One region of the Dickeya fangzhongdai genome, then DNA from elsewhere that is predicted to be linked to it. Evidence: predicted binding sites of a transcription regulator. Region 1 holds the regulator's gene; each other region holds the start of a gene.

Region 1 (3,154 bases):
CTGAAGCCCGCCCAACCAACTTTATTCGCCAGATCATTGATGAAGATCTGGCTACCGGCAAACACGACCATATTCAGACGCGTTTTCCGCCGGAGCCGAACGGCTACCTGCACATCGGTCACGCCAAGTCCATCTGCCTGAACTTTGGCATTGCCGAAGATTACAACGGCAAGTGCAACCTGCGCTTTGATGATACCAACCCGGTAAAAGAAGATATCGAGTACGTTGAGTCCATCAAGCATGACGTTCAGTGGCTGGGTTTTTCCTGGAGCGGCAACGTTCGCTACTCGTCTGATTATTTTGATCAGCTGCACTTTTACGCGATTGAACTGATTAATAAAGGGTTGGCGTATGTCGATGAGTTGACGCCGGAGCAGATCCGCGAATACCGCGGCACCCTGACCTCGCCGGGTAAAAACAGCCCGTACCGCGACCGTAGCGTCGAAGAAAACCTGACGCTGTTCGAGAAAATGCGCAGCGGCGGTTTCGCTGAAGGCACGGCGTGCCTGCGCGCCAAAATCGATATGGCCTCGCCGTTCATCGTTATGCGCGATCCGGTGCTGTACCGCATCAAATTTGCCGAGCACCATCAGACCGGCAACAAATGGTGCATTTATCCGATGTACGATTTCACCCACTGCATTTCCGATGCGCTGGAAGGTATCACCCATTCGCTGTGTACGCTGGAATTTCAGGACAACCGCCGCCTGTATGACTGGGTGCTGGATAATATCTCCATTCCTGCCCACCCGCGGCAGTATGAGTTTTCCCGCCTGAATCTGGAATACGCGGTGATGTCCAAGCGTAAACTGAACCAGCTGGTGAACGAGAAAGTGGTGGAAGGCTGGAACGATCCGCGTATGCCGACTATCTCCGGCTTGCGTCGTCGCGGATACACTGCGGCGTCCATTCGTGAGTTCTGTCGTCGTATCGGCGTCACCAAGCAGGACAACACCGTGGAGATGGCGGCGCTGGAATCCTGCATTCGCGACGATCTGAACGAGAACGCGCCACGGGCGATGGCGGTACTGGATCCGGTGAAGGTAGTGATTGAGAACCTGCCGGCAGGGCATGAAGAGTGGCTTACTATGCCCAATCATCCCAATAAACCGGAAATGGGATCGCGCCAGGTGGCGTTCAGCCGCGAGGTGTATATCGATCGCGCTGATTTCCGCGAAGAAGCCAACAAGCAGTACAAACGTTTGGTGCTGGGCAAAGAAGTGCGCCTGCGTAACGCCTATGTCATTAAGGCCGAGCACATTGATAAAGACGAGCAGGGCGTGATCACCACGATTTACTGCAGCTGCGATACGGAAACCCTGAGCAAAGATCCGGCTGACGGCCGTAAAGTGAAAGGCGTGATCCACTGGGTATCGGCGGCTCATGCACTGCCGGCGCAGTTCCGTCTGTATGACCGTCTGTTCAGCGTGGCTAACCCCGGCGCGGCGGAGGATTTTCTCTCCACCATCAACCCGGATTCGCTGACTGTCGCCCAGGGCTTTGTGGAAGCCAGTCTGGGTCAGGCTGAAGTTGAAAAAGCCTATCAGTTTGAGCGTGAAGGGTATTTCTGCGCCGATCGCGTTTATTCCAGTGCGGATAATCTGGTGTTTAACCGCACGGTCGGTTTGCGGGACAGTTGGGCGGGGTAACAGCCGCCCGGCTACCGGGAAAAAGACAAAAATAAAACCGCCGCGGCGGTTTTATTTTTTCTCTGCATCGAGTGATTAGCGTTCGTTGTGCGCATTGTCGTCTTCACGGCAATCGCCGCTACTGCAATGGCCGTACAAATACAGGCTGTGGTTGGTCAGTTTGATGCCGTGTTTCTCGGAGATCTCACGCTGGCGCGCTTCGATAGACTCGTCGCTGAATTCAATCACCCGGCCGCAATCCAGACAGATCAGATGATCATGATGGTGCTGCTGCGTGAGTTCGAAAACCGACTTGCCGCCTTCGAAGTTATGACGGGTAACGATGCCGGCGTCGTCAAACTGGTTAAGCACGCGGTAAACGGTAGCCAGACCAATCTCTTCCCCCATATCAATCAGCTTTTTGTATAAGTCTTCCGCGCTGACGTGGTGGCATTGAGGATCCTGAAGCACTTCCAGAATTTTCAGTCGTGGAAGTGTGACTTTCAGGCCAGCCTTCTTTAATGCGGTATTGTTGTCAGTCATGCGGATTTAGTCCTGTTACTTGCTTTATCTGGGAGGCTATTAGCCTAGTATCATCGGTCGGCTTAAAAAAGGTCACTGTGTCTCAATTATAGAACCGCGCCGTCGAAATGAAAACCACGGAACTTTTACAATATGATTCTTGCTAACTCTCTGTATTCAGAGTTGTTCCCTGCGAGAGACATATTGTACGCCAAGACAGGTCATTAAACGCAACCGGCTGACCGAGTGGGTATTGTACCCTGTCGGAATGAAAAGTTAAAAAAATGTATCACTGATTGTGATAGGTTTTGTCTATCTATATAGATATGGCTCTGAATACATCGGTATCAGAGCCATAGATGAATCAGGCCTGCAGTGCTTTCAGGTTCAGCTCTTCGCTGATTTGCTTGACCCAGTTGGAGACGCGTTCGCTGGTCAGCTCCGGCTGACGATCTTCATCGATGGCCAGACCGATAAAGTGGGTGTCATCCGACAGACCTTTTGAGGCTTCGAAGTAATAGCCTTCGGTCGGCCAGTGACCGACGATATTGGCGCCACGCGGCTCGATAATATCGCGAATGGTGCCCATGGCGTCACAGAAGTACTCCGCATAGTCTTCCTGATCGCCACAACCGAAGATGGCGACCAGCTTGCCGGCAAAATCAATCTCTTCCAGCGTAGGGAAGAAGTCATCCCAATCACACTGCGCTTCGCCGTAATACCAGGTTGGAATACCCAGCAGCAGGATGTCGAAACGCTCAAGATCTTCTTTGCTGCTTTTGGCAATGTCGTGCAGTTCGGCGACGTCGCTGCCCAGTTGTTGCTGGATCGTCTTGGCGATGTTTTCGGTATTGCCCGTGTCACTGCCAAAAAAAATGCCTATGAGAGCCATAGATAAAATAACCTCTTGATTCTTAAGGGTATGGTGCTTGCGTCACCCACGATCCGCTAATAATAGCAGACACTGTCTGACGGATAAACGTGTATCTGTTGCCATATCGTGA
Region 2 (3,154 bases), 2.2 Mb from region 1:
TCGGCCTCGCCGTTTGACAACACGCACAAAGCCCACTTCGGTGGGTTTTGTAGCTGTTGACAAACAGCCGGATTGTTTTGAACGATGATGTCTGTCTGAGCAGTGAATGATTTCGTGCGGGATAAACAGTGTTGCTTCTTTGCGATTTCATCGCACGCACGACAAGGAGAGGTTCAAACGCCACCTCTCCTTGACCACTGGCTAGGGGCTAAACCGTGCCGCTGACGCGGTTCCTTCGGCGTTTGCCTTCGCTGTTCGGACCGCCCGTGACGCTCTCCCGGAGCGGCACGGGCTTGCGCGGCTTCCCTGCCGCGCATCCGGCGAAGTCACCCGCCTCAGCACAGTTTTAACGCCTGAAAACCCTTCATTTGCGCTTATAGGGTTTTTCAGCAGTCTGAAAGACCACTTCGGTGGCCTTTGTTGTCAACAACCTCAGTGTGGACGCGGGCCGCGGCTCCAGTAAGCCATAAAAGTGATGGACTCCTGCGTCATGCCTTTTTCTCCCAACAGGTAACGGCGCAGTGCTTTCACCGCTGACGATTCGGCCGCTACCCAGCCGAAGAACTGACCTTGCTGGGCATTTGCCCGCTCCCACATGATTTCACCATCCGGAATCTCAGCCACCGTTACCGCGCCAGCGTGAATGTTTTCCGGCAGACGAACCGACTGACGCGCCGCGTCCAGCAAGCGCTCGCCATAGCTCTCGTCGGTACCTTCGCGCGGTAGCCACACCACCTCGGCGAACGTCAGATGGCGATAGTCGATGCAATCCGCCTGCAACGGTACTTCGATAAAAGCCTGCACCTGCGGCGGGTTATCCAGTTGCGATAACTGTTCCAGAATGCCTTTGATCGCCGGCAGCGCGGTTTCATCCCCCATCAGCAGCACCTGACGGGTATTTTCCGACAGTACCCATTCATAGCCGCCGTTATCGCCGGCAAAATCGCCGCGCGGCGCCACTACCTGCAATTCTTCGCCAGGCTGCGCGCTCATCGCCCAGGCTGAAGCCGGGCCTTCGGTGCCGTGCACCACGAACTCCACCACCATTTCTCCGGCGACGGTATCCAGACTGCGCAGCGTGTAGGTGCGGGGAATCGGGCGTTGCGCTTTGGGCATTGCCTGCACCAGCTTGTACCACTCGCCGACATCCGGCAGACGCGGCGGCGTGCCGTCCTCGGCAGGCAGCAATACTTTAATTCGTTGATCCGGCGAGCAGATTTTCATCTTCTTCACCGCTTCGCCGCTGAATACACAACGCATCAGCGATGGGGTAAGCAATGTCTTGTGGGCCAACGTAACATCAAACACTTTATATTCCTTTACCCCAGCCATAACTCGCCTCTACCTCTCTGCTTGTGACTCTCCGGCAACGTGCCGCCTGTTAATGACTTGTGCCGATAACGGCCTCAAACCCCGCACAGTTTTATCATTTACTCACGATAATGAGAAACATTATTGACTCAATTTCTATTCTCATACCAATCATCGCCAGCCACCTCCGGATTGCCTGCGGGATCACGGTTTTGTCCGCCGCTTTTCGCCTATTCTGATTATTCGTTACTCACGAGATAAGGAGACCTCATGACACGCGTTATCCGGTGTTATCGCCTGAGCCTCTCCGGCGATTGTCGCCCCTGGTTCAACATCGACCACCGTCTCACCAACGATTTCCCACGCCCGTTTCATGCCTGATTCAGCTTTGCTCTGATTTTTCCCTTTTATTTCAATTTATTTTTGACGTCATACCGCGGCGGTTACGTCTGCCGACGGGCGTCATGGAGATATCGCATGAAACGCATTCCTGAGCCTTTTCGCATCAAAATGGTAGAAAACATCCGTATGACCACCCGCGACGAACGGGAACGCGCCCTGCAGGAAGCAGGCTACAACCCGTTTCTGCTGCGCAGCGAAGATGTTTATATCGACCTGCTGACCGACTCCGGCACCGGCGCCATGAGCGACCGCCAGTGGGCGGGGCTGATGATGGGCGACGAGGCCTACGCCGGGTCGCGCAACTACTACCACCTGTGTGATCAGGTGAAGGCGCTGCTGGGTTATCCGTTCACCATTCCGACCCATCAGGGGCGCGGCGCGGAGCAAATCCTGTTCCCGTGTCTGATCGCCAAAAAACAGCGCGCCGGCGGCGGCAAGAAACCGGTGTTTATTTCCAACTTCCATTTCGATACCACCGCCGCCCACGTGGAACTGAACGGCGCGCGCGCCATCAACGTGGTGACGCCAAAAGCCTTCGATACCACCACCTATTACGACTGGAAGGGCGATTTCGACCTTGACCTGCTGCAAACCACCATTGAACAGCACGGCGCGGACAACGTGGTGGCGATCATTACCACCGTCACCTGTAACAGCTCCGGCGGCCAGCCGATCTCGATGGGCAACATGCGCGCGGTGTATCGCATCGCGCAGCAGCACGGGATCCCGGTAGTGATCGACTCGGCCCGGTTCTGCGAAAACGCCTGGTTTATCAAACAGCGCGAAGCCGGCTATGAAAACCGTTCGATCAAAGAGATCGTCCACGAGATGTATCAGTACGGCGACATGCTCACCATGTCGGCGAAAAAGGATCCGATGGTGAACATCGGCGGCCTGTGCTGTTTTCGCAGTGACGAAGAGCTGTTCAATGAGGTGCGTATTCGCTGCGTGCCGATGGAAGGCTTCGTCACCTATGGCGGCCTGGCCGGGCGCGACATGGAAGCGTTAGCCATCGGGCTGGAAGAAGGCATGAACGAGGACTATCTGACCTACCGCATTGGTCAGGTGACCTACCTCGGCGAGCGCCTGCGCGCCGGCGGTATCCCGATTCAATACCCGGTGGGCGGGCACGCGGTGTTTGTCGATGCCAAAAAGCTGCTGCCGCATATCCCGGCGGAACAGTTCCCGGCGCAGGCGCTGAATAACGAGCTCTATCTGGAAGCGGGTATCCGCAGCGTGGAAATCGGCTCATTGTTGCTGGGGCGGGATCCGGACACCGGCGAGCAGAAACCGTCGCCGCTGGAACTGCTGCGCCTGACCATCCCGCGTCGGGTGTATACCAACGACCACATGGATTACATCGCCGACTCGCTGATCGCGCTGAAGGAAAGAGCCGGCAGCATCAAAGGCCTGACCTTTACCTACGAACCGCCGGTATTAC
Region 3 (3,154 bases), 2.0 Mb from region 1:
CAGCACGATGCCGCACAGCATCAGCCACAACCGGCTGGCCTCCGCGTTGACGCCCAACGCCCGGGCGCTGTCGTCGCCCATTTCCAACAGTTGCAGACGCCGGGCCAGCAGCAGCGTCGCCAGCAGCGTCAGCGGAATCAGCAGCAGCGCAGGCGCGGCTTTACTCCAGGTCATGCCGTTCAGTGAACCGGCGCCCCACAGCGCGGCGGTCATCACCGTTTCCAGCGCGCCGGTGATCATCAGCCAGGTGTTGAACGCCGACAGTATCGCGCTGACCGCGATGCCGACGATGATCAGCCGAAATCCGCTGATTCCCCGTCGCCATGCCAGCAAATAGACCGCCAGCGCCGTCGCCAGGCCGCCCAATACCGCGCCGCCGGCAATCTGGTAGTAGCTGCCGTGCAACAGGATGATGGTGACCAGCGCCCCGGTATGGGCGCCGGTGTTGAAACCGACGACGTCCGGGCTGCCCAGCGGGTTACGGGTCAGCGACTGAAAAATGGCGCCGCTGACGCCCAGCCCGGCGCCGAGCAGCAGCGCCATCACCGCGCGCGGGGCGCGCCACTGAGTCACGACGGTGACGGTGCTGGCCTCGCCGTGGCCGGCCAGCGCCTGCCATACGGTGGGCGCCGACAGCGGCAGGGTGCCGAGGCTGACGGCCAGCGTCAGCAGCGCCGCGCCGCCCAGCAGCAGCGACAGATTGATCCACAGCGCGCGCAGCGGCAGCCGGCCGCTAATCAAGCCGGCAGGCGCGCGCAGAAACAGGGTTCGGGTAGACATGGCGTGGCCTTCCTAGGACTTGCGCTGACGCACCAGCCAGATCAGGACCGGCGCGCCGATAAAGGCGGTGACGATGGACACCCGCAATTCGCCCGGCACCAGCAGGCGGCCGACAATGTCGGCACTCAGCAGCAGTATCGGTGCGAACAGCAGCGAATAGATCAGAATCCAGCGTTGATCCGGCCCGGCCCAGCCGCGTGCGATATGGGGGATCATCAGGCCGACGAACCCGATGGGGCCGGCCAGCGCGGTGGCGGAACCGCACAGCAGCATCACCGATAACATCGCGATCACGCGGATTAACGCTACGCGGGTGCCGAGCGCGGTGGCGAGATCTTCACCCATGCTGAGCGTATTCAGCGAGCGGGCGGCGAAAAAAGCCAGCGCGCAGCCCAGCAGTATGGTGGGCGTCACCCAGGCGATATTGCCCAGCGAGCGGATGTCCAGCGTTCCGGCTTCCCATAAGCGCAGCTGATCAAACGCCAGCGGATTGAGCAGCGACAGCGACGAGGTGAAACCGGACAGCACGGCGCTCAGCGCCACGCCCGCCAGCGTCAGACGTATCGGGTTGACCCGTCCGCCGCTCAGGGTGCCGATGATCCACACCATCAGGCTGGCCGCCAGTACGCCAAGCCAGGCGAAGCCGAGCCACGAGGCCATACCGGTGATGCCAAAGAAGCTGATGCCCAGCACGATGGCGAAGCTGGCGCCGGCGTTGACGCCGAGGATGCCGGGGTCGGCCAGCGGGTTGCGGGTCAGCGCCTGCATCACCGCGCCGGCCGCGCCCAGCGCCATTCCCACCAGAATACCGGCCAGGGTGCGCGGCAGCCGCGCCTGCAAAATGATGGTGCTGTCCGGGCCTTGCAGGTTGCCGGTCAGACTGTGCCAGACCACTTCCGGCGCGATGGCGCGAGCGCCCAGCATCAGGCTGGCGAGACAGATCAATGCCAGCAGCAGCAGACAGGGAATCACACCGGCAATCCGCCGGCCAGTTAACGATGACAGCGCGCGCGGCAAGGGAGCTGGCGCGGTGGTCTGGGTGGGAAAGGGTGACCTCACTGATAAGAATCGCTTTATTAAAAAATGCATATGATTATTATTATCATTAATGTTGTGGCGTAGCTAGGATAGCATACGGGCTTCGGCAAAGACATTGACCTGAAGCCGGATTGGCGCCATTTACCGCACTGCCCGGGCCGCGAATGATAGCGGCGCGATTCTGATAGAAAGCATTTTGATTAAGAACAGGAATTCAACAAACGCTCATGGCTAAATCTTCTTTTTTTCTCGACTTCAGTTTGCTGAAGCAGAATGCGCATTTTCGCGCCATTTTTGTGGCTCGCATGTTGTCGGTGTTTGCGCTCGGCATGCTGACGGTGGGGGTGCCGGTACAGATTCAGGCGATGACCGGCTCTACGTTGCAGGTCGGGATGGCGGTGGCGCTGGACGGCATCGGCATGTTTATCGGGCTGATGCTGGGCGGGGTGCTGGCGGACCGCTTCGATCGCCGCAAACTGATCCTGTTTGCCCGCGGCACCTGCGGGCTGGGATTCGTGGCGCTGAGTCTGAATGCGTTTTCCGGCTCGCCGTCATTACTGGCGCTCTATGTGCTGGCCGCCTGGGACGGTTTCTTCGGCGCGCTGGGCATGACGGCGCTGATGGCGGTGATTCCGTTGCTGGTCGGGCGGGAAAATCTGCCAGCCGCCGGCGCGCTGACCATGCTGACGGTGCGGTTGGGTGCGATTCTGTCGCCGGCGCTGGGCGGGGTGATCATCGTCGCGGGCGGCGTGGGTTGGAACTTCGCCGTCGCCGCGGCCGGAACGCTGGCGACGCTGATCCCATTGGTGCGGCTGCCGTCGATGAAACCGGCACCGGGCAAACCGGAGCATCCGCTGCAGGCGCTGGCCGGCGGGGTGCGCTTCGTTTGCTCCCATCCGGTGGTGGGCTGCGTGGTGCTGCTAGGCATGCTGGTGAGCGTGGTCGGGGCGATGCGGGTGCTGTTTCCGGCGCTGGCGGGCGATGCTTACCACGCCGGGCCGTCGGCAGTGGGATTGATGTATTCCGCGGTGCCGCTGGGCGCCATGATAGGCGCGTTCACCAGCGGCTGGGTATCGGGGACGCAACGACCGGGAAAGATTCTGCTGGGCTGCGCGACGGGCGCCTTTCTGGCGGTGGCGTCGCTGGGGCTGTTCAGCCATTTGCTGCCTGCGCTGCTGGCGCTGGTGTGCTACGGCTACTTTAACGCGATCACCTCATTGCTGCAGTTCACCCTAATCCAGAGCCATACGCCGGATCACCTGCTGGGGCGGGTCAATAGCCTGGGGACGGCGCAGGATGTCACCGGCGATTCGGTGGGCGCGCTGATTCTGGGGTT

What was found. The regulator Fur, encoded in region 1, represses iron uptake genes when iron is present. The targets are predictions, from matches to a motif close to ATAATAATGAGAACNACTATCAA.
Region 2: the regulator Fur is predicted to act here: its motif matches at 1,437-1,459, upstream of CVE23_RS18955 (siderophore-interacting protein).
Region 3: the regulator Fur is predicted to act here: its motif matches at 1,870-1,892, upstream of fepD (Fe(3+)-siderophore ABC transporter permease).

Annotation. Positions count from the first base shown of each region.
Region 1 covers NZ_CP025003.1:1,450,625-1,453,778, forward strand. Annotated here, with positions in the region: gene glnS (glutamine--tRNA ligase) at 1-1,649, shown strand, start outside; gene fur (ferric iron uptake transcriptional regulator) at 1,725-2,171, opposite strand; gene fldA (flavodoxin FldA) at 2,515-3,042, opposite strand.
Region 2 covers NZ_CP025003.1:4,236,888-4,240,041, forward strand. Annotated here, with positions in the region: gene CVE23_RS18955 (siderophore-interacting protein) at 433-1,332, opposite strand; gene tnaC (tryptophanase leader peptide) at 1,582-1,692, shown strand; gene tnaA (tryptophanase) at 1,789-3,154, shown strand, end outside.
Region 3 covers NZ_CP025003.1:3,403,189-3,406,342, reverse strand. Annotated here, with positions in the region: gene fepG (iron-enterobactin ABC transporter permease) at 1-780, opposite strand, end outside; gene fepD (Fe(3+)-siderophore ABC transporter permease) at 793-1,869, opposite strand; gene entS (enterobactin transporter EntS) at 2,046-3,154, shown strand, end outside.